3 regions of the Albibacterium indicum genome follow, and region 3 is predicted to be linked to each of the others. Evidence: riboswitches for the same ligand, from Rfam matches in the RefSeq annotation. Region 3 holds a riboswitch; each other region holds the start of a gene.

Region 1 (10,895 bases), 940 kb from region 3:
CTCATGCGGATTGAAATCATGGAAGGGGACATTCAGCACAGCTTCTTTATTAACTTTGGCATCTGCAACTTGCAATTTATTGATCTGCTCTATCCACTTCAGGTATGGAGAAGATGAAATATAATCTGCCTCTTTTAAGATTTGAACGATAGCATGTTCATCCGCATCTAAAATGGCTATTTTTTCGGTATGTTCTCTTTGACTGATTCTACATTTTAAATACTGCTCTAAATACCAATTGGCATACTTTTCTTTTAAAGTAGAAAGCTCTTGTTTGTATTGTACTAAAGTTGCTTTGTCATTTTCTTGAACAATCTGAGGCAATTTATTTAAATGCTCGTTTACTTCGTTCTTTAAACTTTCCTCTGTAATGTATTGCTTGGCTTGTTGTACATAAGATACTTCTTGATCCAAATCATTGATTTGATTTAATAACTTTTGTACCTCAAGGACTTTCTCCTTATAAGGCATTAAGCGTGCTATATCTTCTGTAGTAAAAGCAAAATTCTTCATTTTGGCTTCAGAAGTATAAGTCGCCAATTTGTCACAGAAACCACTGAATGCTGTAAAGTTTTGACGGTATTTAGAAGCTTGTTCTTGACTTATGATTTCAATACCTTTATATACATACCCATTCTGAATTTTACTTAATAAAGCAACGGTTTTTTTCGCTAATTCAGAAGATGCTTGTACTAAATGAGTGTACGTTGATGGATCACTTAAATGACCGCTTAAATCTCGTCCTACAATCCCAATGAACATTTCTTTAATTGCTGCAAGATTTAAACCTTTTGGTCTTTTTACGTGGGTAAAGCTCCAGAAATCTTCTTTTTGAATGCTTTTTAAATCGTTTAAATTTGTCGAGTTGATTACTTTGCCAGAATGTAATGTAATTTCTAATTCGCCTAAAGCTGCTAAAGTAGCTAAGACCACAAATTCTAATTCAGCTTCGATTTTAAAATCTTTTGAAAGCCATAAATCAACACTTTTATCAACATATTCGATGATTTCATCACGGTTTAAAACTTTATCGTCTCCTTTATCTTTTAATAACTTTACGATAGATTGAGCATAAGGCGAATGGCTATAATCTAAACGACCCGGCACCCATAAACCAAGACCTGCTAAAACACCTTCCCCATCTCTATTTAATTGTTCTGGATTGGCTATTTTAGTTAAAGCCTGCTTTATTAATTTATCGTAATTGTCTTTTGTTATTGGCGTATTTAATTGACTAAACTTAGGAAAGTTAGGTCTTTCATCGTTGAACCAAGGTTCAAATACAATAGAAGCCACCGTAGAAAAAATTTGCTCTTTAGAAGCACCTTGTCCTGGTAATGGAAAGCCATTAAGTGGTAACTCTTTTCCTTGATATTCTACTTGCGTAATTTGAACGAACTCTTGGTTAAAAATATCTCTCGCTTTTTTATTTAACTCATCAATTTTTTGACGATAAATCGGTTTTTGCGAACTATCTGCTCTTACTTCTAATGCTAAAGCTGCGCCATATAAAGTGATGTAGTCTTTGAATTCTTTCGAAATATTATCGAAAGTAAAATAGATTTCATCCTCTTCGTTATTTTTGATTTTTTTAGTATCATCAAAAATTGGCATAAAATACATATAGAAATGTTGGCGCGGATGTGTCGTTGATTTCTCATTTGGATTACCAAAGAAGATGTATCCTTCGCGATAGATTTTATGCGACTGCCATTCGATGGCATGAGACCAAATTTTAAACCCCGTTCTGTAGGTATCATAATCAAGTGGAAGGTTTACTTCTAAGAATTTAAAGAAGTATTCATCCTTTTGATTATCAGACATTGTCGCTGCATAATCTTTGATTTTCTGATCGAAATTTATTCCTCCTTCAATTCTTAGGTGAAATTCACCATTGTCATTATTTTTATCAAAATATTGACCAGAAGTTGCTGTAATGATTTGATTTGCAGCAGAATCAATAATATCGATTAGGAAATCTCTATCAAAAGCATTTTTATCTGTTAAGCATAAATCATCTACCAATAATTCAGTATTGGTACCGTTTTGTTTTTGTAATTCGTGCTGAATAATTTTAATGGCACAAGCATTGGTAATTCTTGTCGCAATATCTTTTTTAGAACTTCTAACCCCAGTGAAGTAGGTCTCGATTTTATCGTAAACTGTATCGGTTACTTCCTTCACTTTTCTGATATCTGGTTCAGACATCATTGATTGATCATTCGATATATCTTTCCAGTATTGATCATACGTTAATAAACCAGGATTATCTGATGGTATCTCTTGATCTAATAAATCTTTGAATTGATTGGATAATGTTTTTAAAATTTCACGTTGACTTTTACCAATTCTAATTTTTTCGAAATTTTCGAAATAACTTGGATGTACAGGGAACAAATCAATATAATGTTCTGTACGGGCATGCATATCCGTAAAGAATGGTAAAAATTTATCAAGATGTTTCTTAATCTTTTGTTTTTGATGTTCGTCTTTACGTAATAAACGATTTTTTACGATAAAAGACACATCATCTTTTGTAATCAAAATATCTTTGTATCGATCATTTACCTTTTGTAACATTTCAGATTGAAATTGAAACTCAGGAGAATGATAAATCATTTCTTGTACCCCGAAAATGAATTTAAATTTTGATTTATCACAAGCTTGCCCTAACGCTTGAAGAACCGCTAAGTCTTGATTTAGATCTTGAGAGCCAGAACGACCTTTAAGGTAGGCTAGCATTTCATCTATTACGATAAGAAGCCCTTTATTTGGATACTTCTCTTCGTATTCTGCCATCATCAACTGAAGCTTTTCTAAAAATGATTTAGCACCAAGACTCTCAAATGAAAATGGTACTCCTATCGACTCTAAATACTCTTCTAATTTGTATGTTACAATCTCCCATAAGGAAATCGTATGTCCTAATTCGAATCGTAGAACATTAAATTTACCTGCAATCTTTTTTAGTTCGTTTTTAGCTTTTTCGTCTTGTACCAATTCTACTAAGGATTCATCTTCAGCAATCAAAGAAACTAAAGACATGGTATGTGATTTACCGGTACCGTAGTTACCTACCACTTGTAAACCGAAACTTTCTTCTGTATATTCCAAGTCGAGATTACGTACCATTAAAGGAATTAGGATATCTTTGAAAGTAGATGAAAAAACAAATGTTTTTACAAGATTCTGCTGGTATACTGATTCATTAGTTCTGTTGAACTTAACAACTTCAGTTATGGGTTCAAAACTAATTAGTTCATTGTATTTCATATCACGATGTGGCTTATGTTATTTAAGTCTATTTTATGGTTATCATTTTTTGTTAAGAAGTAAAGTTGATTGGTATCAATCTCTCCTTCCCATTTTAAAATCAAGGTATTATTTTGAGAGTAATCTGATAAAAATTTTTCTACGTTAAATTTCAATTCAGGTTCAAGGAGTAATCCGATATTTTCAATTGCAATTGTTTCACCGAACTCCTTATGTTGAATTTTGTTTTTCACAATAACATCATCAAGTAATTGATTAATTCTGAAAACTATTTTACTCTTATCCGTATTACCTAATTCGTGTGCTAATAATTTTCCTATATTCATCCAATTTACCTTTTCCGTATCAAAAAAATCAGTACTTATAATCAGTCTGTTGCGTGGAATCAAATTAAGAAAACTAACTATTTTATCTTTACAGTCAATCATGGAAATTAATTGGAAATGTTAAAATTCAAATATTTGATTAAATAATATTATAAAGGCACATTAAATTAATGTAGTCTAAAATAATCATATTAAGGAATAGTAATCAATAAAAATCAATAATAATAACAAATTACAAATACGGGAAACCGTAATAAACCGTTTTTATTTACTAATAACTATCTTTATGTATTAGTAATCAAATCGTTAAAGCCAAAGTCTATTTTCACCAGATTAATCATAAACAGGTTTTTTCAAACTTAAAAAACTAATTCATATCGAACTGAACGCCCTGCTCCTAAAACTTGCAATGCACCTATTTCATTCAAATGTTGTAAATCACGCGTTGCTGAAGCTTTAGAAGTTTTAGCGATAGCCATATATTTTTTTGCAGTCATGCCGCCTTGAAAACCCTCAACACCAGCATCGAACATGCGATTAATCACTTTCTGTTGTCTTTCGTTCAATAATTGCTTGAAACTATCAAAATACTTAACCTTCTTCACCGTAAATTCAACCAACTGCTTTGCTTCTATTTGAGCTGTTAAAATTACCTTTCCGAAATAAAGGATCCAATCTGTAATATCCAATGTAGATTGTGCAGCTTTCAAAGCGTCATAGTATTGATTCTTATCCTTTTCTATAACTTTGGATATCGACAACAATACTGGACTTTGCAATGTGTGTGACAATGTATATTCGGCTAATGCTCTACCGATTCTACCATTACCATCCTCAAAAGGATGAATACTTTCAAAATATAGATGTACGATAGCTGATTTGACGATGGCTTTACTGATCTTATCTAAATGACTTAAATTATCATTACTAAACCAATGTATAAAAGTCTGCATTTCTTGAGCTACAATTTCTGAAGGAGGCGCTTCATAATGCACCACTTCACGTCCATAAGCTCCAGAAACAACTTGCATAGGTTCTGATCCCTCACGCCATTGTCCCGCATTTATCGTCAAAAATGATTCCATCAAAATTTTATGCCAGTTCAAAATCATGTCAAGAGACAAATCATTAAGGTATGACTCTCGAACCTCGGTCATTAATCTTGCCATACCCGCTACACGTTTATCCGTAACTTTAATATCTGATCGCAAACCTAAATTACGTTTGATGGAGGACATCATATCGATACGGCTCATATATTCTCCTTCAATTTCAGAGGATTTAATTGCTTCAGAAATAAGAATCTCAATAATAGTTTCCTGCTTCAAATCATCATTCAAACCTGTAATTAAACCATTTACCACCCCCAACTCTTCAGCAAAAGAAATGGAGATCGTTTGTAGACTTTCAAGCGTAAACCTAAAATTAGGCCAGTCTTTATATTGCCAATTATACATATTGAGCCGATTTAAATAAACATTCAACTCAAATATAACAAAAATTTGAGCCGATTAAAGGGAATAATCGGCTCAATAGAACTAAAAAATTAATTTACCCTCCCTAAGAATCACTTTAGCATTAAGATTAAAACCACCACTTTCATTCTTGACAAAAGAATAATCTATTCCACGATTTTCAAACTGATTTCTTAACGCCTCAAGAAAATAGGCACGGGCGCTCACCCATCCACGATTACCAACCTCACGATTAAAACGCGCTACTAATTGCTCATCTGATAGCGTTGCTAATTCAGATTCAAATTTTTCAATTAAATTTTTCATTGTTTTGATACTTTAAATTATTAAATAGTATCAATCATAAAGACTAAGGGAGTGACCAAAATTTTGACTGAACAGCCCTCATCGATTGACCACCGTGGTTGGTTAAACTCGGTTGGTGTACATAATTGTACTCTTGATGATTGAATTATGTCCTAAAGATAGAAATTAATTATTTGAAGCAAAAATCGCGCTAAAATTGACAGTGATTGACTGCTACATATCAATTAAATCACTCAATTTTCCTTATCTTTACACTAATAATTTATTAAACGAAATCGCGTAAGCTATCCTTGTGGTTTAACTGAAACTGCGACCTTCACTTAAACAACCACCAAAGGATAGACTTACGCCCGTGCCTCATAATGGGCGTGGGCTAAGTCTGTCTGGTTGTTTGGTTGTCGCAGACCACAGTTAAGGACATGATTTTAGTTTCACGCCTTTTTTATTTTTCGAATTATAATCCAAAATGGCACAAGAAAACTTTTATTATCCCTACGACAGCATCGCATTAAAATACATTGATCAGCAAATCGTTAAGCGTATTATCATAGCCTATGAAAGAGGGGATCAGATAGAAAAAATAAAAGCAGATTTCCCCGATGCACCTATTACCAATAGTCTATACGTTAATCTTCCATATGAACTGACAGATGAAAAATGTATCTGTGGCAACTATATTTGCCGAAAGGTTGTGGGTACGTGGCGAAATCAAAAAATACAAACCACGTACAAAACCATTAAAAATGCATCGTTTCAAAACTAATGCATTACAAACAATAAAGCATTGAAAATAATTCATCTTCAATGCTTTATATTTATTTACTAATATCTAGTTATATCCAGTAATATGCAACTACTTTCCGATACAAAAAGTAAAAACACACTATAAATCAATTAATTACAAAGATAAAGGTGTACAAATGGCGTACAGCTTATTACTTCTGATTTCGATTGAGCACACTAATAATAAGTTTCTTTACGGTTTCCATTTCTTCGGGTTTACTGGAAGCAACAAACAAAGTAAGACTGGCCAAGGCTTCGTTGCTTATAATAGGCTTCTGGTCTTGAGCATATAGCAAATCATTCTTCTCTAAGAAAAGCAGGAAACAGGCTGCTGCTATCCGTTTATTCCCATCGACAAAACCATGGTTTTTGACAATCAAATATAATAACGTGGCTGCCTTTTCCTCAATGGATGGATAGAAATCTTCTTCGCCGAATCCTTTTGAAATTTGCGCGATAGCACTCTGAAAACTACCATCTTTCTCTTTACCAAAGATTGCAGAATCAAAGTCCACTCTCATCGTATCGATTATCTTTTCGTAATCGGCTGATTCGGGGTAATTAGCTGAACGTGTGGTCAACCCCTTACCATCCAACTGCTCATGGTCATAATCATCCAACAACTCCAATCCTTTGGCAAAATGCTCCAGCCAATCCAATTCAATCTCTCCTATTTTTCCCTCGATCGCACGACTCAATATACGGATACCATCTTTAAGAGTCTGAACCTCTTGCTGCTTCTGAGCTAAACGTTTTTCGTTGATGACATAGCCTTGTACAAGATAATCTTTTAATCGCTGGGTTGCCCATTGACGGAATTGGGTACCTTGTTGGGATTTCACACGGTAGCCAACTGAAATAATTACGTCGAGATTATAATGCTCTATGGCACGCTTCACCTGTCTAGTTCCTTCCGTTTGAACTGTCAAGGATTTCTTGACAGTTGTATTCCTTGCCAACTCCCCTTCTTTAAAACAATTATTAATATGTAAGCTTATATTCTGCTTAGTCTGGTTAAACAATACAGACATCTGCTGTTGGCTAAGCCACACAGTATCTTTCTCAAAGGTTACTTCAATCTGTGTTTGACCATCCTTGGCTTGATATATTTCAATCTGGTTCTTCATTACTTAAAATTCAGTCACAAATAGTTTCTCGTTTATTTGCCGATACAGAACTTCGAAAAGATGTTTTCAAGCAAGTCATCGGTGGTCACCTCCCCTACAATCTCACCTAAATAATGCAGTGCTTGCTTGATGTCCATGGCAAGGAAGTCTGATGTGATGGGGTTATCGATATTTTCCAATACACGATTTAAAGATGCCTCGGTACTTTTGAGAGCTTCGACGTGGCGTATATTGGTAAGGATGGTTTCGTTGGTATCTATTCCGCTAACATTCACGGTTTCCAAAAGGCTTTCTTTGAGCTCTTCAACGCCAACATGCTCTCTGGCTGAAATAAAGTGAACAGGCAGTTCCTTTAAGTGTTCTTTTTGCTCTGCTGTCAGCAATTCAGCTTTATTGACTAAAACAATATATGGTATGTCTTGGTTATCAAGCCCTTTTACTTGTTGTGCAATGTCACTAAAATCTTGTGTGGCATCGGTCATATAAATAATGAGCTTAGCTTGTTTCATCTTTTCCAGCGTACGTTCAACTCCTTTGGCTTCAATCAGGTCTGCAGTTTCGCGGATACCGGCGGTATCAATGAAACGGAAAACAACACCACCGATATTAATCTCATCTTCTATGGTATCTCGCGTAGTACCGGCTATGTCAGACACAATAGCCCGTTCTTCATTAAGAAGGGAATTAAGCAGGGTTGACTTCCCGACATTGGGTTTTCCGGCGATGACAATTGGGATACCGTTTTTGATAACGTTCCCCAATTCAAAAGAGGAAATAAGTTTGGTAATGACGCGATTGATCTGAAGGATAAGCTCCCTTAATTGTTCGCGATTGGCAAACTCAACATCCTCTTCTGCAAAGTCTAACTCAAGCTCAATCATCGACGCAAAATGAACGAGCTGCTCTCTCAGTCCCTGAAGTTCATTGGCAAAACCTCCTCTCATTTGCTGCATAGCAACATCATGTGAGGCTCTGGAATTGGAAGCTATCAGGTCCGCTACTGCTTCTGCTTTGCTGAGATCAAACGCTCCGTTTAAAAATGCTTGCAAAGTAAATTCGCCAGGCTTGGCTGCGCGAGCTCCGTTTTCAATAAGCAATGCAATAATGCGTTGGATAATATAGCTGGAACCATGGCAACTGATTTCAATTACGTTTTCTTTGGTATATGACTTTGGAGCGAGAAAGATACCAATAACGACCTCGTCGAGAATGGACTCACCATCCATAACAAGTCCAAAATGGAGTGTGTGACTAGCTTGCTTGCGAAGATCTTTGCCTTTAAAAACAGAATTGGCAATGTCAACAGCCTCAGGACCGGATAAGCGTATAACGCCCAATGCGCCGCTACCTGAGGGTGTTGATAATGCTACAATGGTTTGCTTTGCGTTCATACACGCAAAGATAGGGTATTTAAGTTTACCCCACTTTCGTATTTTTTAAAGTTCTCGTCAAAAGCCTTAGCGAGTTTATTAGCTTGTTCCTCGTAGGCTTGCTGGCATGACCAGGTTTTAGCGGGATTGAGTAGATCTGAAGGTACACCTGGACAAGTCGTCGGAAACTGCAAACCAAAAATAGGATGTCTTTGGTATTCCGAATCGTTCAGTTCACCCGCCATCGCGGCTCGAATCATTGCTCGGGTATAACGTAACTGGATGCGCCGGCCAACACCATAAGGCCCTGCTACCCAACCTGTATTCACTAACCAGACATTGATGTTGTCTTTTTCAATTCTCTCACCTAGTAGTTCAGCATATTTGGTTGGGTGCAATGGAATAAATGCCTCTCCGAAACAGGCAGAGAATACCATCTTCGGCTCGGTAATACCTACTTCGGTTCCAGCTACTTTAGCGGTATAACCGGAAATGAAATGATACATAGCCTCCTTGGTTGTCAATTTGGAAATGGGTGGTATGACACCAAAGGCATCGGCAGTGAGAAAAAATATATTCTTCGGTGTGGCCGATATTTTTTGCTTAACCGCCCCTTCGATGTAATCGATTGGGTAGGTTACACGTGTGTTTTCGGTTTTGCTTGTATCTTTGTAATCAGGAACACGTGTACCGGGAAAGCAATTGATGTTTTCCAACAGAGATCCAAAGCGAATGGCATTGTATATTTCAGGTTCTTTTTCTGCCTCAAGATTAACACACTTAGCATAACATCCTCCTTCGAAATTAAAAATACCTTCATCGCTCCATCCGTGTTCATCGTCGCCAATCAGATGGCGACCGGCGTCTGAAGAAAGAGTCGTTTTCCCGGTACCAGATAAGCCAAAGAAAAGTGCTGTTTCGTTGTTGACATTGGTATTTGCCGAACAATGCATGGATAGAACCTTTTTATTATGGGGCAAGAGAAAATTAAGAACACTAAAGATTCCTTTTTTTATTTCGCCAGTATAGCCAGTGCCAGCAATAAGAATGATTTTTTCCGTAAAACTAATAATAACGAAATTAGCGCTTGGAACACCGTCAATAACAGGTTCGGCTTGAAAAGTTGGGGCAGCAAGGATAGACCATTCGGGTCTCTTATCGGCGCTCACCTTGTCAGAGCGAACGAATATATTGTCAGCAAAAATGTTCTGATAAGCAGTTTCTGTGATCACCCGGATACTGATTTGATGCTCAGGCGCTGTACAGGCAAAGACGTCACGTACGTAGATCTCCTCTTTGCTGAGATGCGCGGCAACTTTCGTATAAAGCTTATTGAAAATGTCAGTAGAAATCGGCTGATTAATATCTCCCCACCACACGGCATCGCGGGTAATATCGTCTTCGACAATGAAACGGTCTTTGGGCGACCGACCCGTAAAGTGACCTGTGTCTGCTGTGAGTGCACCTGACTCAACTAAATAACCCTCGCCTTTTTTTATGGCCTCTTCTACAAGTTCAGGAACAGTGAGTTGATAATTGACTTTATTGCCTGCATGGATCTGCAAGTAGGACAAATTTGGCAACATACAATCGTTTTTTTAATAAATTAATAAAATTGGTTACATTTTTCGGGTCAAATTTACCATTTTATTAATCAAATAACCTAGTCTATCGATAAGTATTTCATTATCTTCGCATTGAACCTTTAAATATATCTATGAATTTATACAGTATTGATACGGAACTTTTTAAATTGGACGGAGGAGCAATGTTTGGTGTGGTGCCTAAAGTGCTATGGAGCCGCACGAATCCAGCGGACGAGAATAACCTATGTACTTGGGCGATGCGACTTTTGCTGATTGAGGATGGAGATCAGTTAATTCTCATAGATACGGGCTTGGGTGATAAACAAAGTGAAAAGTTTTTCAGTCACTATTATATTCACGGGGAACACACGCTCGATAAGTCCTTGGCAAAGCATGGTTTCTCGAGAGATGATATCACAGATGTTTTTCTGACCCATTTGCATTTTGACCATGTTGGAGGGGCTATCGTTCGTGAAGGAGATCAACTTGTCCCTGCTTTTAAAAATGCTCACTATTGGAGCAATGCGCAACATTGGAAATGGGCGACGGAGCCGAACGACCGAGAAAAGGCTTCTTTCTTGAAGGAAAACATCTTACCCATTCAGGAGAGCGGGCGACTAAAATTTGTGGAGGATAAAAGTGTGGGGGT
Region 2 (10,895 bases), 1.6 Mb from region 3:
TGTATTTTTGTCAGTATCGTAAAATACTAGCAATATAACTTTTTAAAAAAAGAGAATAAGATATGAATCAGACTATTTTGTCACTAACAGACTTTTCCAAAAATTCGCTCATAGCTACACGTTATAGTCTAGAATTAGCTCGTAAAATGCAGGCTCGTGTCCATATTCTCCATGCTTATCGCCCGTTTACCTCTGCTTTCCAGAGTTCCTCTGCCAACCAGAAAGATGAGCAACAAGCTAAAATTAATGCAGAAAAAGAGTTATCCGAATTTATAGATAAGTTGGGAACGAACTTGAACATACCAGTAACATCAAGTGTCACCCAAAATAACCTCGTCGAGGCGGTCAACCATTACATCCAAAAAGAAAATATATGCCTAGTCGTTATGGGGGCTCATGGAGCATCTGGAGCTCGACTGGATTTACTAGGCAATAACACTTACGACGTTGCTAGGGATGTGTCACGTCCTTTATTGATTGTCCCCGAGCAAACCAGCTCTTTTAAGTTGGAAAATATCGTCTTCTTTACTGACTATCAACAGGGCGATATCAAGAGCCTCAAAAGCTTTAACGAGTTGTTTGATGGAGTACTTGCCTCTTGCACACTTGTTCATATACATGAAGGAAAGGATACGCCAACGGATGACGACCTGTTGACTCTAACACAATGGAAGACTACATTGGAAAAAGAAGTGGGAATAAATAGTTTATCTGCGGAAATAATGCACGTTCCTGAAAACATAGAATCTATTAATCAGATTTCGAGCCGTCTGAAGGCCGATATGATATTGATTACCCTAATCGACTCTCGTCCTTTTTTTGAAAAGCTTCTGCATAAAAGTCTGGCGAAAGCGATTATTCTCAATGCCCAGACTCCTGTTCTGCTCACTTCAGAAGACACAGAATGACATTCCGCTCCTCCTTACCTTAACCTTTGGTGAGCATCCCTGCTAATAAACATTCTATTACGCTCTTCGGAAACCATTTCGAGGAATCGTTCATAGTGTTTCAACACATCGGATATCAATTCTTTTTTTGTAAAAAGCTGAACATCGTATCCTTCTCGATCATCCCCAAAATAAGACTCTGGAAAAAAAACGTGGCGTTCCTCTATATCAGGCAGATTACCTTCATCAAGTAAATAGTTTGCTATTATTCTTGATTCATTTTTTATACCGTAGACAAAGTTGTTCACAATATCATATGGAACTTCAATCTCCACCCTGTGTGGATTCTCCTTAAAGTTCACCATGGCTTCAATATTATTTTCAGCAAGCTCTTTCTGCAGCTCAGAAAATGCATCTTTTACTATCGTGTCTATAAACTTATCAATAGATTCCTTATCATTGAAGGAGATGATCTGCTTCAAGCGTTCCTTCCACGAATCACCAGACCAAGGAACGGTTGTTTCCGAAAAAGCCCGTTCATAATAATCCCTATCAATGGAAAGAGCTTTAACCAAACTAACGATGAACAGCAACATAATAACTGAGAACGGCAAAGCTGTTATCAACGTCATGCTCTGTAAAGCATTAAGTCCCCCTGCATTCAGCAGCATCAGTGCAAGCGTGGCAAGCAAAATACCCCATCCAATCGTTTGCCACTTAGGAGAAATTCTGGCATTTTTTGTAGCAATACTGTTCATTACGAACATACCAGAATCAGCAGAGGTGACAAAAAACACGATGATGATTGCAATAACCAAAAAACTTACTATTTCGGTTAAAGGCAAGTATTCCAAAAAACGAAACATCAAGGCATCCGGACTGGTAGCGAGCTGACTCAACGCCCCATTGGCAACGTTCAGGTCGAACCATATCGCGCTATTCCCGAAAACAGACATCCAGATAAAGTTAAATAAGGTCGGTATGATTAAAACTGCCGCTACGAACTCTCGTATTGTCCGTCCCTTAGAGATCTTAGCAATAAATAACCCCACATAAGGTGACCAAGAAATCCACCACGCCCAATATAGTATCGTCCAGTCGTAAAACCAAGATTGTGTATTCGAGTCGTACACATGGGTATTAAACGTGAGGCTGAAAAACTCATTGATATATATCCCGATGCCCTCCGTGAAGCTTCCTATCAAATAAACGGTGGGCCCCAGAACTAAGACAAATAATAGAAGCACAACAACCCCTACGATATTTATACCACTTAGAAGCTTTACTCCTTTATCCACTCCACTCACAGCCGATATAATAGAAAGTGATACCAATACCACGACAATCACTACCTGATAAATAAAGTTGCTATCGGGTAGAACACCCAGTGTTTCCAGCCCTGAGTTGACCTGAACAACACCAAAACCCAACGTTGTCGTAATACCAAAAAATGTACTACAAAGAGCGAAAACATCGATAGTATTACCCCAGGGTCCTTTGATCTTATCTTTCAGCAAAGGATAAAAACAGCTCCGTAAAGAAAGTGGCAACCGGTATCGGTATGCAAAATATGCCAGAGACAGCCCCACAACACCATAGATTGCCCAAGCATGAATTCCCCAGTGGAAAAAAGTATACAGCTGTGCATCTTTGGCACGCTGGGTAGCCGTATTGTCAGAAAACACTTCATTGGAATAATGCTGCATGGGTTCGGCGACACTAAAATACATCAGTCCAATACCCATCCCCGCAGCAAATAGCATGGATATCCATGAAAAAAAAGAGTAATCAGGCCTACTATTATTTTTCCCTAGTCGGATATTGCCGTATCTGCTGAACATAAGATAGATCAAAAACAGAACAAAGATCGTTACAGACCAGACATAAACATAATTTAGATTGACGAAGATGAAGTCTTTGATGATATTGAGAAGACTCTCTGTGAATTGAGGAAAAATAGCAGACAACAAACAAATGCCCAAAATGAAAATCAAACTGGGAATTACAACTGCTCCGCTTAACGTGGTCCTTACCCTTGAAAATTTTATCATGTTTTCTTCATTGTCTCTTCCGCAGCCAAAATAGTCGGAAACATCCTCAAAATAAAATTAAAACGAAAAAGTCTAAAACGTGATTTCCCAAACCATTTACGCATGGATCCCAAATTAATAAAATAGTATAAATTTACATAGAACAGATAACGATTTCTTTATAGCGCTATCGGGAGCAATGGTTTCACAATTGATAAAGCGTTCATTTCTCGAACTTACACCAGATTAAGCAATGTCGACCCTTAACAAGTGCACAAAATCAACGCGACCACAATGAAAAACAAAAATCACCTTCGGGTACCTTGGTAAGACCCTTGTAAAGGGTATTTAGCAATTAATAATCTATTAATTCCCTGTTGCTCTCGTATAAATCGACGAAAATAGGGATATATCAGCAAATAATTCAGTAAAAATTCCCCTATGAATCCGAACAAGGTCTTGAGAGAATTTAAATAAAATAAATAACTAGCTTAGACCGAACACCAGCTGTAACAAATCTTGCTTTGCTCGCTCTAATTGGAAAGAATGGATAATAAGGAAGCACTATTTCAGGAACTCTTCGAAAAAAACTCGGAAAGGATTTTCCATTTATGCTACGGATATACCGGAAGTAGTGATTTGGCTAATGATCTGATGCAGGAGACTTTTATCAAGGTATGGCAAAATCTGGATAGTTTTAGGAATCAGTCCCAAATATCGACCTGGATCTACCGGATCGCCATCAATACCTGTTTGTCGCACCTGCGTGTCGAAAAAAAGAAAATTGCCGATGAACTGAACGAACATATCATCCAGACGGTAGCTGATACGGTCTCTGAGAAAGAGGAACAGGTTGAACAATTGTATAAATGCATCGCTCAACTCGAAGAGAATGAAAGAATTATTATCACCATGGTGTTAGATGAAATACCTTATCCTGAAATAGCGGAAATTTCAGGTATATCCGAAGGAAACTTGCGTGTGAAAATACATCGCATCAAAGCGAAATTGACACAACTATATAATCGATATGAAAGATTTTGATGAGTTAAAGAAGCTGTGGAAAGTGCAGCAAACCGAGCCGGTTCATATTGAAGGTGTTTGCAAAAAAATTGCACAACAGAAACGTAAGTATGAAAATCGCTTACTGCTGCAAACAATTATTGTGGCATTGGCATTTGTAGCCATATTTTCCATTTGGATCACAGCTACATTTGTGACCTGGACCTCTCACCTGGCGATGATCATCGTTATCGCATGCCTTGTATTCTACTTGCGAATACAGATCGTCGACTACCTGCGTATTAACAAGTCGAGTTCACTCTTAAAAAAACCAAAAGAATTTATACAGGACCTGAGGGATTATAAAACATCCCGATTTAAATTAAATACAAAGACCTATCAAACCTATGTCATCTTAATCAGTGTTGCGCTCGGACTCTTTGCTTTTGAGATGTATTTTGTTCTACCCTTTTGGGAATTGCTCATCTACATCGCTGTCAGCATCATGTGGGTTATACTTTGTCAATTCGTATTTATGAAACACTATAATAACAAAGAATCGCAACGATTGCAGGAAATTATTGACAATTTGGAAAGGGTTTGCGAACAATTTTGAAAAAACTATTTTGCAAATCCAATAATGGATTGTATATTTGCAATGTGCCTTGTTAAAAGGACATGATCATTACTCTCTAAGAGTCTTGGTTTATAAAGAAGTGGCGAGAGACTGGCTCGATGAACCACTGGCAACCATCTGAAAGGAAAAGGTGCCAAATCCTGTCCCGAATTAACGGGAAAATATAAATTTATAAGACATGAAAACAAAGAACATTTCTACCCTACACATGCCAAGCCATTATGCGTTTCGGCTATACTCTGTAACCGTCGGATCTACCTACCGAATGTGCAGCCCATCTACTATTTTCCAAGGTTATTGTTGTTAATCTTTTTGGAACAATCGAAAGCGTTCTCTATATGTCAATTCGTATTGAGGGAACGTATACAAAACATCTAATACAATCATTTTTTAAAATTATTTACTGAAATTATTATATCATCATGGCAACAAACTCATTAAAATTCGAAACCTTACAAGTACACGCTGGACAAGAAGCGGACCCTACTACCGGAGCAAGAGCTGTTCCGATCTATCAGACAACTTCTTTTGTATTTGACAGTGCTGAACACGGTGCAAATCTGTTTGCTCTAAAGGAATTCGGAAATATATACACAAGGATTATGAACCCGACCAGCGACGTATTCGAAAAACGCATCGCGGCGTTGGAAGGTGGCGTAGCTGCATTGGCGGTTTCCTCGGGGATGGCAGCACAGTTGATTGCGATAACTAATATCGTAGAGAGTGGAGAGAACTTTGTAAGTAGCCCGAATCTTTACGGCGGGACATATAATCAATTTAAGGTGACTTTTAAACGCTTAGGTATTGAGGCTCGCTTTGCAGAAAACGATAAGCCGGAGAGCTTCGAAAATCAGATTAACGATAAAACGAAAGCAATATTTATTGAGACGATCGGGAATCCTAGCTTTAACATTCCTGATTTTGAAAAAATAGCTGAAATAGCGAAGAAACATGATCTACCACTTATTGTCGATAATACCTTCGGCGCCGGTGGCTACCTGTTTAGACCTATTGAGCACGGAGCAAACGTGGTGGTTCACGCTGCAACGAAGTGGATCGGTGGGCAAGGTAGCAGTATTGGCGGCGTGGTTGTAGACGCAGGTAACTACAACTGGGGTAATGGTAAATTCAAACAGTTCAGTGAGCCTTCGGAGGGTTACCACGGATTGGTGTTCAGCGACGTTTTTGGTGTAGATAGTAGCTTGGGCAATATTCAGTTTATCATCAGAGCACGGGTTGAAGGTCTTCGTGACCTGGGTACTGCCCTCTCTCCTTTTAACTCATTCTTGTTCATCCAAGGACTTGAAACGTTATCGCTTCGTGTTCAACGACATGTAGACAACGCATTGGACTTGGCAAAATGGCTGGAGGAGCACCCACAAGTGGAATCGGTTAGCTATCCGGGACTGCAAAGCCACCCTTCATATGCGAATGCAAAAAAATACTTAAAAAATGGCTTCGGGTCGGTGTTGAGCTTTGAAATCAAAGGTGGTAAAGAAAAAGCAACTGCTTTTATTGACAATTTGAAACTGACAAGCCACCTGGCAAACGTTGGTGATACAAAAACCTTAATTATACAACCTTCTGCGACGACGCATCAACAATTAAGCGATGAGGCTCAGTTGGCAGCAGGCGTTAAGCCGAACTCACTTCGCGTATCGGTTGGAATTGAACATATTGATGACATCAAAGCAGATTTTGAAGGTGCATTTTCAAAAATATGAAGACACACAAGTTTCAATATAAAAAAACCTTTAAACTAGAGAGTGGTAAGCGACTTCAAAACCTGGAGATCGCTTACACTACTTTCGGAACCCTAAACGCTCAGCGGGATAATATCGTTTGGGTATGTCATGCTCTGACGGCCAATGCCAATGTTTTTGAGTGGTGGCCGGGGTTGTTCGGCGATAAGGATTATTTCAATCCGGAGAAAGATTTCGTGATCTGCGCTAACATCATCGGATCGCCCTATGGCACTACGAACCCTTTGAGTATCAACCCAAAAACTAAGCAACCTTACTATCTGTCATTTCCTCAGTTTTCAACACGTGATTTGGCTAACGCACATAAACTCTTGGCAGACCATTTGAAAATAGATAAGGTATCACTGCTTATTGGTGGCTCCCTGGGTGGGCATCAGGCATTGGAGTGGTCAATTCTACAACCTGAGCGGATTGAAAGATTGATTCTTTTAGCAACCAACGCACAGCACTCGCCTTGGGGTATCGGCTTTAATGAAAGTCAGCGCCTGGCGATTGAAAGTGACCGAACTTTTTACGCAAATAAGCCCAATGGTGGTGCAAAAGGTTTGAAGACCGCCCGTTCCATCGCGCTTCTGTCGTATCGAAGCTATGAAACTTATGGTGTGACACAGATGGAAACGGACAATGAGCGGGTGGATGATTACCGTGCTTCATCTTATCAGAATTATCAGGGAGAAAAATTGGTAAAGCGCTTTAATGCTTACAGTTATTGGTTTTTAAGTAAAGCGATGGATTCACATAACGTAGGAAGAGGGCGAAAAGGAATTATTGAAGCACTCCAGGAAGTTAAAGCCAAAACGTTGGTGATCGGGATTAAGAGCGATGTATTGTTCCCACCTGAAGAGCAAAAATTCATTGCGGACAATGTTCCTTCGGCAGAATATGCTGAAATCGATTCCTTTTATGGACACGACGGTTTTCTGATTGAAACGAAAACTTTGGCTCAAATTATAGATAAATTTATTAGAAAGAACCCAATAAAATCAAAATACTCAGCAACGATTCATATTTAAATGGAAAAAAAATTACGATTAGGTATCTTCGGATTTGGAGTGGTAGGTCAAGGTCTTTATGATATCATCAAGACCAAACGACTTAATATTGAAGTTAAAAAATTTGTAATCAAGCATCCGGACAAAAAGAGGAGCCTCCCCGCAGAGCTTTTCCACACCGACCCGGATGAAATCTTAGAGGATACGGAAATTGATACAGTAATTGAACTGATTGATGATGCAGACGTAGCTTACAACATTGTTTCCAAGGCATTACGAAACGGGAAAAATGTAGTCTCTGCCAATAAAAAAATGATTGCCAATCACTTGGAAGAATTGGTGGCTCTGCAACACGAGTATGGAACTTCATTATTATACGAGGGTGCAGTTTGTGGAAGTATTCCGATTATCAGAAACCTGGAAGAGTATTACGATAATGAACTGCTGCATTCTATAAGTGGTATTTTCAACGGCTCATCAAATTATATTCTTTCGAAAATATTCAATGAAAACCTTTCATACAAAGTTGCACTAAAACAGGCGCAAGATTTAGGGTTTGCGGAGTCAGACCCGACTTTAGATGTGGGTGGCTTTGATGCAAAGTTTAAATTGAGCATTGTTGCGTCACATGCTTATGGGTTATTTATAAACCCCGATAAAATATTAAACATTGGCATAGATGGTTTATCTGAAGCAGATGTTCGGTTTGCGAAGGAAAAAAACCTGAAAATCAAACTTGTACCTACTGCAAGGAAAATAAATGACCACCAGGTGATACTTTATGTAATGCCGAAATTTGTCAATTCAGAAAGCATACTTTACCAGGTTGAAAATGAATACAATGGCGTATTGGTACAAGCGGCTTTCGCCGACCAACAGTTCTTCTACGGGAAGGGCGCGGGTGGTCACCCAACGGGTTCGGCAGTATTATCTGATATCGCAGCGCTACGCTATGACTATCGTTACGAATACAAGAAGCACCTAACAAAAGTACCTTCAGATGAAGAAGTATATACAACGAACTGGAACTTGAAAGTTTATCTCCGGTATAAGGATGAGAGCATCATAGACCAGTTGGGCTTTCAGGAAATTCATGAACGCTATGCATCGGAAGACCTCAAGTACATAATCGGGACTATCAATCTTCATAAACTAATTGAACACAGGAACCTCCTAAAAGGGGACGATGTTTATATTGTAGAAAAGAGTTAAACTAGAACGAATAGCTTTTTGCATCTTTCAGAATAGCGACTGCATCCGAATGGGAGGTGCTGTCTTCAAACGCAGGTAATACAGACGGGTTTTCGGGATAGGAAGCTCCATCATAAGAGAGCTTCCGCATTCCGCTATTCGAGTTGATTACGAGGTCATGCCAGCCGTTGGTCTTCGATTCTAATATATAGAACGGCGCCCGGCTTACAGAGAACAAGGAAATAACCTCGCCATCGTGCCCCAAGAGATAGTAGGTACAGCCGCCTGACCCGCAGAAGTAATCATTCGTAAAGCCGACAAAATATTCGAGATTTCCATCATTATCTAGATCGTATGCGTCTAACTGATAGTTGCGTTGTTCGCTCTTGAGAAAATCCAGATCGTCTTTTAATATTGAGTTGGTGAGCCATTGAGCTATTTGTGCTGTATCAGCTTCTCCATAGCGCAATTGGACGCGTTCAGGAGCTTGTATAACAGTATCCGCAGTGGTTTCTGTGGTTTCCGCATTATTTTGGTCGCTTTGTTGACAGGAAGTAGTTAATAAAATAGTTAAACAGCTAAAAATAATCAGGTTTCTCATTTTGTATGTGTATCTATTCGGGTTTAGTTAATTCTTTTTTTTCTTTTTTGGCACCTTCGCCCCCTCTTCTCTAGCTTCGGACAGACCAATCGCGACTGCCTGTTTTTTTGATGTTACTTTTTTACCGCTACCGGTTCTTAGTTCTCCTTTTTTCATTTCGTGCATAGCCTCTTCGACTTTCTCACTTGCTTTTTTTGAATACTTTGCCATATTCACCTCCTTTTTGATTAAGGAATTAACATCGAATAGGGCTATAATGTTTATTTATTCTTACATTTACAAACTAAATATACCGATTAAAAATGCAACAGTACCTTGATTTAATGCGTAAGGTGTATGAAACCGGCACAGAGAAGTTGGATCGCACCGGAACTGGAACAAAAAGTATTTTTGGACATCAGATGCGCTTTAATCTCAAAGAGGGTTTTCCTCTTGTCACAACTAAAAGACTCCATTTACGATCAATTATCCATGAACTGGTATGGTTTCTGCAAGGTGATACGAACATACAATATTTAAAGGACAATAAAGTAAGTATCTGGGATGAATGGGCGGACGAGAACGGCAACCTTGGCCCGGTCTATGGTGCCCAATGGCGTTCATGGCCAAGCCCGAACGGAGAAAGTATTGATCAGATCAGTCAGGTAATCGATCAGCTAAATAACAACCCCGATTCCCGACGTATCATTGTATCTGCGTGGAATGTATCGGAGATTAGCAAAATGGCCCTTCCGCCCTGCCATGCGTTTTTTCAATTTTATGTAGCGCCGGCTGATGCTAGTAAGGGGCAATCCAAACCTCAGTTGTCTTGTCAGCTCTATCAGCGGAGTGCGGATATTTTCCTAGGTGTCCCATTTAACATCGCCTCATATGCTTTATTGACCATGATGGTGGCCCAGGTTTGTGATATGGAAGCGGCTGACTTTGTACATACGCTGGGTGATGCGCACCTATATAGCAACCATATGGAACAAGCGGCATTGCAGTTAGAAAGAACACCCTATCCGCTACCGCAGATGAAGATTAACCCTGATGTAAGAGATATCTTTGAATTTAAATTTGAGGATTTTGAGCTGATGGACTATCAATACCATCCACACATTAAAGCACCGGTGGCCGTGTAACCGGTATCCGTGTAAATAAAATGAAACCATGATTTCGATAATTGTAGCAGCAGCACAGAACAATGCCATTGGAAAAAACAATGAATTACTTTGGCATATGCCCGCAGACCTAAAATACTTTAAGGATAAAACAACCGGACACGCTGTTATAATGGGAAGAAAGACTTATGAGTCTGTAGGAAAACCGCTGCCTAATAGAAGAAACATCGTTATTACACGCAAAAAAGATTATCAGAAAGAAGGTATCGAAGTTTGCCATTCACTGCAAGATGCACTCGCACTCTGCGATCCGGATGATGAAAACTTTATTGTAGGCGGTGCTGAAGTCTACAGTGAGGCGATGGCTGTTAGTGATCGGATTTACTTTACTCTGATCTATGATGAGTTCGAAGCAGATGCTTTTTTCCCACCTATACTACCTGATTTTTGGCAGTTAACCTCCGAGTCGCTCCACGAAGCGGATGATAAAAACCCCTACGATTATAACTTCATGGTCTACGAGCGTAAGAAGAAATTTTGACAATACAAAAATAAACACCATCATTATTCAAAATTTTCATAGATTTGCCGACTTAACAAAAACTATACAATTAGAAATAAATTTTACAAATAAGAACAATGCAAGGGAAAGGTATTATTAAATTTTTTATCGTTGTGGTTGCGCTCGC
Region 3 (10,895 bases):
AAGTCGGCGCCCAAGTCAATTTTCTTTTTTAAATACCTGAAATCTGTTTCCATATTCGGTGATTCAAAATGTTTTTCAGGATAGCCGGCTACGCCAATACAAAATGTATTTTGATCAGTTGCAACGTCAATGTTTTCATGGAGGTACTTGCCATGGTTCATATCAACGACATGTTGTAGTAGGTCTGACGCATATTCATGTCCACCTGGCGTCGGGTAGAAGGTTTTCTCTGTTTGTCTGGGGTCACCGCGGAGTACCAAAACATTATCAATTCCTAGAAATTGCAGGTCAATCAAAGCGTTTTCAGTTTCTTCTTTCGTGAACCCCCCGCAGATCAGATGCGGCACGGCATCTACCTTATATTTGTTCATGATGGCAGCACAGATGGCCACTGTTCCAGGGCGCTTTCTATAGGCCACCTTTTGCAGTAATCCGCCCGGTTGCTCCTTGTATATATAGTCTTCTCGATGATAGGTAACATCAATAAATGGTGGGTTGAACTCCATCAAAGGGTCAATGGTATTGTAGATGTTTTGGATGCTCTGCCCTTTAACCGGAGGGAGCAGTTCAAACGAAAATAATGTTTTCCCTTTTGCGTTTCGAATATGTTCAGTTATTTTCATTAATATGTCAATTGTGTCGTGTTGATAAATTTTAATACGATAGGTTCGGACTGAGCCACTTCTCGGCTGTTTCTAAGTCGGCTCCTTTGCGAATAGCATAATCCTCAACTTGGTCTTTGGCTATTTTTCCTAGTCCGAAGTAGCGCGAATGAGGGTGCGAGAAGTAAAAACCACTCACAGCTGCTGTCGGGTACATTGCGAAGCTCTCTGTTAAGTGGATGCCCGCGTTTTCTTCGGCGTTAAGAAGGTCGAATAACGTCCTTTTCTCAGTATGGTCAGGACATGCAGGGTAGCCCGGTGCGGGGCGGATACCGTCGTATTTTTCCTTAATCAGTTCTTCATTTGTGAATTCCTCTTCTCTAGAATACCCCCAAAACTCTTTACGTACCATTTCGTGCATTTTCTCAGCAAAAGCTTCAGCAAAACGATCTGCTAAGGCTTTGACCATGATGGCATTGTAATCGTCATGGTTTTTTTCATATTCTTTTACCAGTTCATCACAGCCGATACCACTGGTAACGGCGAATCCTCCCCAGTAATCGGCGCGACCGCTATCTTTTGGTGCTACAAAATCCGACAAAGCATAATGTGGTTCGCCAGGAACTTTTTCAGATTGCTGTCTCAACGTATGAATCCTTGTGAGAACTTCAGTTCTTGAATCATCCGTGTAAAGCTCGATGTCGTCGCCAATATTATTAGCTGGCCAGAAACCGATTACACCATTTGCCGTGAGGAGATTATTATCCACCAGGTTTCTTAGCATTTTTTTAGCGTCGTCGAATAATTTAGTTGCTTCTACCCCGACTACTTTGTCTGTTAATATCCTCGGATAGCGTCCTCGCAGCTCCCATGTATGGAAGAATGGAGTCCAATCTATATAAGGTTCGAGCTCTTCAAATGAAAAATTATTAAATACTTTTGTTCCAAAAAATGTCGGTTTTGGTGGCACGTAGTCCATCCAGTCCGTTTGGAACCTGTTTTTTCTTGCTTCTTCAATACTTACATAACGCTTGTCAGATCGTTTTTGTAAATGTGCTTCGCGTGTTTTCGTATAATCTTCATGAACAGTTTTGATATACTCATCTTTAGTGGCCGCATTCAGCAGATTGGTACAAACGCTTACACTTCTTGATGCGTCAAGTACGTGGACAGTTGGCCCAGAATAATTAGGGGCTATTTTTACGGCTGTATGAATCCGTGAGGTTGTTGCACCGCCGATAATAAGCGGGAGCTTCAACCCATTTCGATCAGCTTCTTTTCCGAAATTGGCCATTTCATCTAGTGACGGTGTGATGAGTCCGCTAAGTCCTATAATATCCGCATTCTGCGCAATCGCTTCATCGATTATTTTTTGTGCCGGTACCATGACTCCTAAGTCGATGACCTCAAAGTTATTGCAGGCAAGCACTACAGCCACGATGTTTTTGCCGATATCATGGACATCACCCTTAACGGTTGCCATCACAATCTTCCCTGCATTCTTCCTTTCGGATTGATCTTCGTTTTTTAGCTTCTCAGCTTCGATAAACGGAAGTAGATAAGCTACTGCTTTCTTCATTACCCGCGCAGATTTAACTACCTGGGGTAGGAACATCTTTCCGGAGCCAAATAAGTCACCAACGACATTCATCCCGTCCATTAGCGGCCCTTCAATAACTTCTAACGGTTTATCATATGCCAATCGTGCTTCTTCAACATCATTGTCCAGATAATCAATAATACCCTTTACCAAAGCATGAGATAGGCGTTCTTGTACGGTGCCTTTTCTCCATTCTTCTGATTTCTCAACCGTCTTCCCCTTGCTTTTAATAGTTTCGGCGAAGTCAACCATCCTTTCTGTTGCATCATCACGACGATTCAATAGAACGTCTTCGATGTGAACGAGAAGAGTCGGATCAATTTCTTCATAAACCTCCAGCATCCCTGCATTAACGATCCCCATGTCAAGACCAGCCTTTATCGCATGGTACAAGAAAGCTGAGTGCATCGCCTCGCGTACAACATTATTGCCACGGAAAGAGAATGAGATGTTACTTACACCGCCGCTGACATGTACGAGGGGAAGGTTTTCTTTTATCCATCGTGTTGCTTTGATAAAATCAACCGCATAATTGTTATGTTCTTCAAGACCCGTAGCAACGGTTAATATATTGGGATCAAAAATAATATCTTGGGGCGGGAAGTCAATGGATACCAATAATTTGTATGACCGCTCACAGATTTCTATCCGGCGCTCAAAAGAATCAGCTTGGCCTGTTTCATCGAAAGCCATGACGACGACGGCAGCGCCGTAATCCATGACTTCACGTGCATGCTGGAGAAACTCTTCCTCTCCCTCTTTTAGGGATATCGAATTAACGATACCTTTTCCTTGAAGACATTGTAATCCAGCACGAATAACCGACCATCGTGATGAATCGATCATGATCGGAAGCTTAGCAATGTCAGGTTCAGATGCTATCAAGTTGAGGAACTTGACCATCGCCTTTTCGGAGTCAAGCATTCCCTCGTCCATATTAACGTCAATGATTTGAGCACCACCTTCAACTTGCTGACGGGCAACGGCAAGCGCTTCTTCATATTTGTCATTTAAGATGAGTTTAGAGAACTTGGGCGAACCCGTAATATTGGTTCGTTCTCCAATGTTGATAAACAGACTTTCCGGTTGTACTGTCACAGCCTCTAAGCCACTAAGTCGTAAGTAGGCCTCAGGTTTTGGCGGTTTTCGAGGCTTCCCTTTACTGGCTCTTTCCAGAATGCAGGCTATGTGTTCGGGCGTGGTGCCACAACATCCTCCGACGATATTGACAAATCCATTTTGAATAAAATCATCTAAAAGGTGAGCCGTATCATGAGCTTGTTCATCGTATTCACCAAATTCATTGGGTAAACCTGCGTTTGGGTAGGCGGAAACAAAAAACGGAGCCTTTTGGGCGAGTTCCGCAATATGCGGTCTCATCTCTTTAGCGCCCAAGGCACAGTTTAGGCCAATACTCAAAGGATTGGCGTGACTTAAGGAATTCAGAAATGCTTCTACGGTCTGACCTGATAAGGTTCTCCCGCTAGCATCTGTGATGGTTCCTGAGATCATGATTTCCAGTTGATTATCACGATTTAACTTCCCGTTTTCATGGAGTTCTTTTTGATATTTTTTTATAGCATAGATAGCCGCTTTTGCGTTAAGCGTATCAAAAATGGTTTCGATAAGCAGTAGATCCGCACCTCCATCGACTAAGCCACGAACTTGTTCGTAGTAAGCATCCACTAGTCCGTTAAATGTGACTGCTCTGAAACCGGGATCATTTACATCAGGCGAAAGCGATGCTGTCCGGTTGGTAGGGCCGATCGCTCCGGCAACGAAACGAGGCTTGGATGGGTCTGTGGTTGTGAATTTTAATGCAGCTTCTTTTGCTATCCTGGCACCTTCGAAGTTTAGTTCGTAGACCAGTTCCTCCATCTGGTAGTCAGCCATCGATATCTTTTGAGAGCTGAATGTGTTTGTTTCGATAATATCGGCACCCACCCTTAAGTATTCTTCGTGAATCTGGGCGATTATCTGTGGCTGCGATATGTTTAACAGATCATTGTTCCCTTGCACATCACATGGATGTTCAGCAAATCTTTCTCCGCGAAACGACTTCTCATCCAATTTATGACGTTGAATCATCGTTCCCATCGCACCGTCAATAACTAAAATTCGTTTTTTTAACGCTTCTCTTATACTCATTTTCTGACAACAAAATCCTTAATATCAGTATTTTAAGGAAAGTAAAATAAAATGCTTTTTTATTAGAGGAAGAGCGGGAGAAGTTCCGCAGCTTATCTTTCCTGATATATCTAGAATCAGGTAGAATGTAGCACCTTGTAAGTACAGGTTGCCAAGACTTCTTCGGGTCTAATCCCTCCGTCTTTCTCTATAAGCAAGACAAAGGTGCTAATTATTTTTGATAATTTTCAATTTTAACGGAATACTATTTCGGTATCATTAACTAAATGCGGGTTTAGTTAAACAATTTTTGTTAATTTGGAAGCGTATTGAGTTAATTCCATTGAATGTTATGATAAAAGTATATCTAATACCTTTCTATATACTGTTTGCTGTTACCTTGGCAGCCTGTAATCAAACGGCTGATAACAAACAAGGGGAGAATAGTCAAGACAGCTCGCACGTTGGTCATGATCATACAGCTGTTGGGCATAACCACGATCAATGTGTTGCGGATGGAATGCCGTCTCGTGGAGCTGCTATTGCGAATGCTACACCAATTGTCCAAGGCATGGGATCCGATAATGCCAATATGGTTTACATCCAAGGCGGTACTTTTACAATGGGATCTAATGAGTTTGCGGATAGCAAGCCGCTTCATGAGGTACATGTCAATGGTTTTTGGATGGATGAACATGAAGTAACCAATAGACAATTTTCGCGCTTTGTGCAGGCAACGGGTTATCAGACAGTGGCAGAGCGACCACTCGACCCTAAAGATTTTCCCACAGTGCCACTCGATTTATTAGTTCCCGGCTCAGCTGTTTTTACCCCTCCGGCTAATCACCCCTCACTTAATGATTATACAAACTGGTGGAGCTATGTGGCAGGTGCCAGCTGGCGTCATCCCGAAGGACCTGGAAGTACACTTGAAGGGCGCGAAGATCATCCTGTCGTTCATATTGCATACGAAGATGCTGAGGCTTATGCAAAATGGGCAGGTAAGCGGTTGCCGACTGAAGCAGAATGGGAATTTGCAGCTCGGGCTATGAGGGAAAATGATAAATATTATTGGGGAAATACGATGAAACCCGGAGGGCAATGGGTAGCTAATATTTATCAGGGAAGCTTTCCAATGAAAGATACAGGCGAGGATGGTTTCGTTGGCACTGCACCTGTTAAGTCATTCCCAGCGAATGCCATTGGTATATACGATATGGATGGAAATGTTTGGGAATGGTGCTCAGATTTCTATCGGCCTGATTACTACGAAAACAGTCCAGCAAACAATCCGAAAGGGCCAAGCGATAGCTATGATCCTTCTGAACCCAATATGGTAAAAAGAGTTCAGCGTGGCGGATCATTCCTTTGTAATGATCAGTATTGCGAGCGTTACATTGCGGGTAGTAGAGGGAAAGGGGAGGTGAGTAGTGCAGGGAATAATTTGGGTTTTAGATGTGTAAGTGACGATCCTGCTCCGGAGCGACCTACTTCGGAGAAAAGCGGTGGGTGATTTTTGACTTGTTGGTGGGGTCATAACCCAAAACTTCTATATATTGTACATTGGGTTTAAAATAGGAACCTCCATCAATGCGGACGAAAATTCTTTTAAGGACAATTTCTTTGTTGTCGACTGCCGTATAGGCTTGATATTTATTCGTTTTCGGATTAAACCTTACTGAAATTTCTAAGTCTTTGTAAGCTTGCAACCGTATATCATATTCCTGATCTCCCGTTTTGGTATGGTGAACTCCATATGCAAATTTGCGCTGGACAAAGCTAAGGCTGGTTCGCTTTCCGCCTTCTGCATAACGGATCCAATGAGCTTTAACGGGTTGATTCTCGTCGATTTCGTCATCTTTCATATTTACGCTGTAAATAACCGTGTTGGTATTTGGGTCCCGTTGAAGATAAAAAAGCTGTTTGCTCTCATTCGGTACAGGTAAGCTTTCTTTTTCGACTAATCGGTCGATTGCTTCATCTCCTCGATCTTGCGCATAATTGTCTTCAACAATCACCATAGGTCCAATAAGTACGAATAAAAAAATGACGATCATTCTCATAGGCAGTATTATTAATTTAGGTTAATCTGTTCTGCATATTATTTTCAACTGTATGAAATAGTTGAATAGGCTTTAATACTCGCCAGCTTAATTCATCAAAATTCCCGCCAAAATTTATAAAATAATCAATATCGGCTTGTCGAAATTCTTCAATAACATGTTGTCGGAAGTTAATTCCCACAATCCAACCGTCATCGACATCCTGAAACCACTCCTCGTAATAGCTATCATCTGAGCTGTGAAAGTTGAGAATATTTTCCCCTATAAGAATAAATTTCGTAATGTCGTCCGCAAGCATTAAGTCGATTACCTCGCGTTTCAATAACATGATATCATTGTCAATCGCGTCATTCCATTCGCCTATCATTTCGATAATCGCAAAGCCTTGTTCATAATCTGTGTATAGAATTTTCAAATAAAGTGTGTCTGATCCGAAATAATCCCATTGTGGGTGTAAGAGAAAATTATATACTTTTTTGTCGTATTCAAATTCGCTATATTCCTGGTTATAGAACGGTGAACGTTCGTCCTCTGATGATATATAATCATCCCGCCAACGATAAAATGGTTCAATTTCATGCATACCTAAAGATACTAAAATTATAAATTGACTTTCTTTGTTATTCAGGAAAATATATAATAACAGGGAAACTCTTCTTTTATTTGTTGTATTGTTTGTTTTTTATTAAACTACAGGGAAGAAACCTTATTTTTGTTTGATAGTTGTCTATGCAAAACTCTACTAAAAAGAACCTTTTATTTGCGCTCGCGTACGCCGTTGTTTTGGCGATAGGAATTCTTTTGGGGCAAAATTATGCTGATGAAAATCAAACAGTAGGCAATAATAGTTTTATTCCTTTAGGTCTCACGGATAAAACAGGGAAGGTACAAAAAACATTGCAGCTGATTCAAGAAAGATATGTTGAAAAGGTTGTCCTAGACACGCTTCAGGATGCTGCAATAACAGAAATGCTTACGCGTTTGGATCCACATTCAAGTTATCTAGCTCCTCGTCAGGCCAAGGCAATTGCAGAAAATCTTTCAGGGTCTTTCGATGGTATTGGTATTGAGTATTTCTCTGTTAATGATACATTGATCGTCACGGGTATGGTTAGTGATTGTCCAGCAGAAAAGGCTGGAATACTCCGAGGTGATAAGTTGATCTGGATTAATGACTCTCTGATTGCTGGTGCTAATCGAAGTCGGCAGGAAATTTCTGACTTAGTGAGAGGCAAGCGGGGCACTACATTGAATGTTTGGGTCAGTCGTTCAGGAAAAGAGATTGAAAGCCCTATTCAGATTAAGCGTGATAAGATTAACGTTAGCACGATAGACGCTGCTTACATGATGCAGCCTCGCACGGCTTATATTAAAATCAAACGCTTTGGGGAGCATACCTCAGAAGAGTTTGAAGCTGCATTAAAAGCCTTAAAGAAGAATAATTTTGACAAATTGATTTTAGACCTTCGAGAGAATGGCGGTGGATACTTTTATTCTGCTTTAGCTGTAGCGGATCAATTTTTTCCACCTGATAGTCTGTTGGTTTATACCGACGGAGCCAATGAAGAGCGAACCGACTATTATTCTACTCCTAATGGTTTATATGAAAAGGGTGATTTAGTTGTTTTAATCGATGAAAATTCTGCATCATCAAGTGAGATAGTAGCTGGTGCCGTTCAAGATCTACATCGGGGAGTCATTATCGGTCGGCGATCATATGGGAAAGGTTTGGTTCAAGAGCAGTTTGATTTTGGTGACGGATCTGCTTTAAATCTTACGGTCGCAAAATACTATACCCCTTCGGGCCGTAGTATACAGAAATCCTATAAAAGAGGAAATATTAACTACTTTAATGAGCTTAACCAACGTTTTCTGAGTGGCGAGCTGACTAGTCAGTCGATCCAGCAAACAGATTCGATCAGTCCAGACGGTGATGTTTATGAGAACGGTTCTGGTAAGCTAATTACCATATCAGGAGGCATTATGCCTGATATTTATGTTCCCATGGATACGACAGGCCTAACGCCGTTTTATCATGTCGTTCAGGAGCAAGATTTAATAAGAAACTTTATCTACCATCGAATGATCGACTCACCACCTTCTTTTGCTGTAGAAAATTTTATAGAGGATTATGAAATTCCGAATACTGTGTATCGGGATTTCATTCGTTTTGTACGGGAAGAAAATGTTTCCGTTAGCTTAGCGGAGTCCAACTTGTCGCGTAGCATCATTGAAGGTGATATGAAGGCAATATTGGGTAAATTTTTCTTTGGTAATGAAGCATGGTTTAAAGTTCGAAACCATCAAGACCCCACTATTATGCGAAGCTTACAAGTCCTGAATAATTGAACTATTTTTGTCTGAAGAAAATATCAATCGGAACGCCTTCAAAGCCGAAGTTATCGCGCAGTTTATTTTCAATAAAGCGTTTATAAGGATCTTTTACGTACTGTGGCAGATTGCAGAAGAATGCAAACATAGGTGATTTTCCACTGATCTGAGTGATATACTTAATTTTGATATACTTTCCTTTGGTAGCAGGAGGGGGATAACTTTCGATAATAGGAAGCATTACGTCATTCAGTTTCGAAGTGGAAATTTTCTTCGTTTTATTTTCGTAAACTTTTGCAGCTGTCTCCACCACCTTCATAATCCGCTGTTTTTCGGTCACAGACGTGAATATAATAGGCACATCCGTAAATGGCGCGATCCTTTCGCGGATAAGTGCTTCAAACTCCTTCGTGCTTTTATGGGTTTTCTCAATTAAATCCCACTTGTTGACGACAATGACGATGCCTTTTTTGTTTTTCTGAGCTAAGTGGAATATGTTGATATCTTGCGACTCGATTCCCTCGGTTGCGTCGAGCATAAGTAAGACCACATCGGCTTCCTCAAGTGCTTTAATTGTCCGCATAACGGAGTAAAATTCAATATCCTCCCGAACTTTCCCTTTTTTTCTTAATCCAGCCGTATCAATAAGTAAAAATTCATGACCGAATTGATTGTAGTGAATTGCAATAGAGTCTCGTGTAGTGCCCGCATTCGGAGTAACTATATTTCTTGTTTCGCCAACGAGCGCATTCGTCAATGAAGACTTACCCACATTCGGTCGGCCTACGATTGCGTACTTCGGTAGTGTGCTTTCTTCTTCGGGAAGATCTTCCAGATGTTTAACTACTTCGTCTAGAAGCTCACCTGTTCCCGAACCCGTCATAGAAGATATATTGTAAATCTCGCCTAAACCCAGGCTATAGAATGTAGCAGCCTCGATATGCAAATTGGTATTATCCACTTTGTTCACAACAACAAAAACTGGCTTTTTGCTTCGTCTCAATAGGTTTGCCATCTCGTCGTCCAGGTCAGTAATGCCGGTTGTTACATCAACCATAAAAAGGATTACTGAAGCTTCATCTATAGCGATAAGTACTTGCTCACGAATTGCCGATTCGTAAATATCATCCGAACCATGTACATAACCTCCGGTATCAATAACCGTAAACGTCTTACCAATCCATTCCCCTTGTCCGTAATGACGATCACGTGTAACACCACTAAAGTTATCAACGATTGCTTTCCGGCTTTCAGTTAAACGATTGTAAAATGTGGATTTACCGACATTTGGACGGCCTACGATTGCGATAATATTTGACATAGTACAAAATAAAAGAGTCTGTATCTCTATTTCTGCAAAGATACAGAAAAGTAAGATACAGACTGTATATACTAAAAATTGCTTTTTGTTATTTTAACAGGAAGCTTGCGTTGACTCTGGCGGTTACTTCGATTTCCCCAGTAGCGATCGGCGCCTGGCCACTATCAGCAGCTTCACTTTTATAGGCCATCATCATTGGTCTGGGAGAACCGATATCAGAAACTGTATTATCATGAATAGCATGAACCGCTCCGATGGATTGTCCTACAGACTCAGCAAGAATGGTCGCTTTTTTCTTGGCGTCGAGCACTGCCTTAGCTCGCGCTTCATTTTGAAGTTCTTCTAAGTTCGATGTTTTAAACTCAATGTTTTGGATGTTATTAACACCGAGATCCACTAAACCGCTTACTAATTCTGTCAGCCTATCAAGGTCAGTTATTTTTACGTTAATTGATTGTTGAGCTCTAAACATTGGGATCGGGTCTTTGTCTTTTACATATTCCTTATACGGATTAACATTTACACGTGTTGTTCGAATATCATTCGAAGGAACCGATTCCTTTTTTAGAAAAGATATCGCTTTAGAGACTAGCGCATCATTATTTTTTTTTGCTTCCTGAAGATCCTTATGTTCAGTTACGATAGCGAAGTTCACTTCCGCTTCGTCGGGTTCAACTTTGATTGTATGTTCTCCGTTAACAGTAACAAGAGGTTTTTCCTGTGCAAATCCCATAGAAATAACTGTTAATAAAATTAGCGTTGTGATTATTCTTTTCATGATTTTGTTTTTCTTGTTTTTGGCAATAATTGTGCCTAACAAGACCGTTACGTTAATTTGACTCTTCTTTGGT

Evidence for each region. Region 3 has a riboswitch for S-adenosylmethionine ahead of metH (methionine synthase). Riboswitches for the same ligand answer to the same signal wherever they lie in the genome.
Region 1: it holds a riboswitch for S-adenosylmethionine, as region 3 does, so the genes downstream of both, D3P12_RS08975 (hypothetical protein) here and metH (methionine synthase) in region 3, are expected to answer to the same signal.
Region 2: it holds a riboswitch for S-adenosylmethionine, as region 3 does, so the genes downstream of both, D3P12_RS11670 (O-acetylhomoserine aminocarboxypropyltransferase/cysteine synthase family protein) here and metH (methionine synthase) in region 3, are expected to answer to the same signal.

The regions. Positions count from the first base shown of each region.
Region 1 is NZ_QRGB01000001.1:1,984,097-1,994,991, reverse strand. It holds gene D3P12_RS08990 (DUF6079 family protein) at 1-3,273, opposite strand, end outside; gene D3P12_RS08985 (hypothetical protein) at 3,270-3,701, opposite strand; gene D3P12_RS08980 (Fic family protein) at 3,959-5,056, opposite strand; gene D3P12_RS08975 (hypothetical protein) at 5,138-5,380, opposite strand; SAM-I-IV-variant riboswitch at 5,430-5,525, opposite strand; gene D3P12_RS08970 (hypothetical protein) at 5,847-6,143, shown strand; gene rhuM (RhuM family protein) at 6,316-7,290, opposite strand; gene mnmE (tRNA uridine-5-carboxymethylaminomethyl(34) synthesis GTPase MnmE) at 7,323-8,681, opposite strand; gene pckA (phosphoenolpyruvate carboxykinase (ATP)) at 8,678-10,246, opposite strand; gene D3P12_RS08950 (MBL fold metallo-hydrolase) at 10,378-10,895, shown strand, end outside.
Region 2 is NZ_QRGB01000001.1:2,629,448-2,640,342, forward strand. It holds gene D3P12_RS11650 (universal stress protein) at 63-908, shown strand; gene D3P12_RS11655 (BCCT family transporter) at 923-2,938, opposite strand; gene D3P12_RS11660 (RNA polymerase sigma factor) at 3,464-3,961, shown strand; gene D3P12_RS11665 (hypothetical protein) at 3,948-4,535, shown strand; SAM riboswitch class I at 4,623-4,726, shown strand; gene D3P12_RS11670 (O-acetylhomoserine aminocarboxypropyltransferase/cysteine synthase family protein) at 4,979-6,280, shown strand; gene D3P12_RS11675 (homoserine O-acetyltransferase family protein) at 6,277-7,332, shown strand; gene D3P12_RS11680 (homoserine dehydrogenase) at 7,333-8,523, shown strand; gene D3P12_RS11685 (hypothetical protein) at 8,525-9,103, opposite strand; gene D3P12_RS11690 (DUF6496 domain-containing protein) at 9,131-9,313, opposite strand; gene D3P12_RS11695 (thymidylate synthase) at 9,406-10,227, shown strand; gene D3P12_RS11700 (dihydrofolate reductase) at 10,256-10,747, shown strand; gene secDF (protein translocase subunit SecDF) at 10,846-10,895, shown strand, end outside.
Region 3 is NZ_QRGB01000001.1:1,039,261-1,050,155, forward strand. It holds gene metF (methylenetetrahydrofolate reductase [NAD(P)H]) at 1-623, opposite strand, end outside; gene metH (methionine synthase) at 655-4,350, opposite strand; SAM riboswitch class I at 4,440-4,546, opposite strand; gene D3P12_RS04795 (formylglycine-generating enzyme family protein) at 4,682-5,842, shown strand; gene D3P12_RS04800 (DUF4833 domain-containing protein) at 5,817-6,392, opposite strand; gene D3P12_RS04805 (hypothetical protein) at 6,409-6,975, opposite strand; gene D3P12_RS04810 (S41 family peptidase) at 7,122-8,741, shown strand; gene der (ribosome biogenesis GTPase Der) at 8,743-10,044, opposite strand; gene D3P12_RS04820 (SIMPL domain-containing protein) at 10,133-10,822, opposite strand; gene D3P12_RS04825 (efflux transporter outer membrane subunit) at 10,875-10,895, opposite strand, start outside.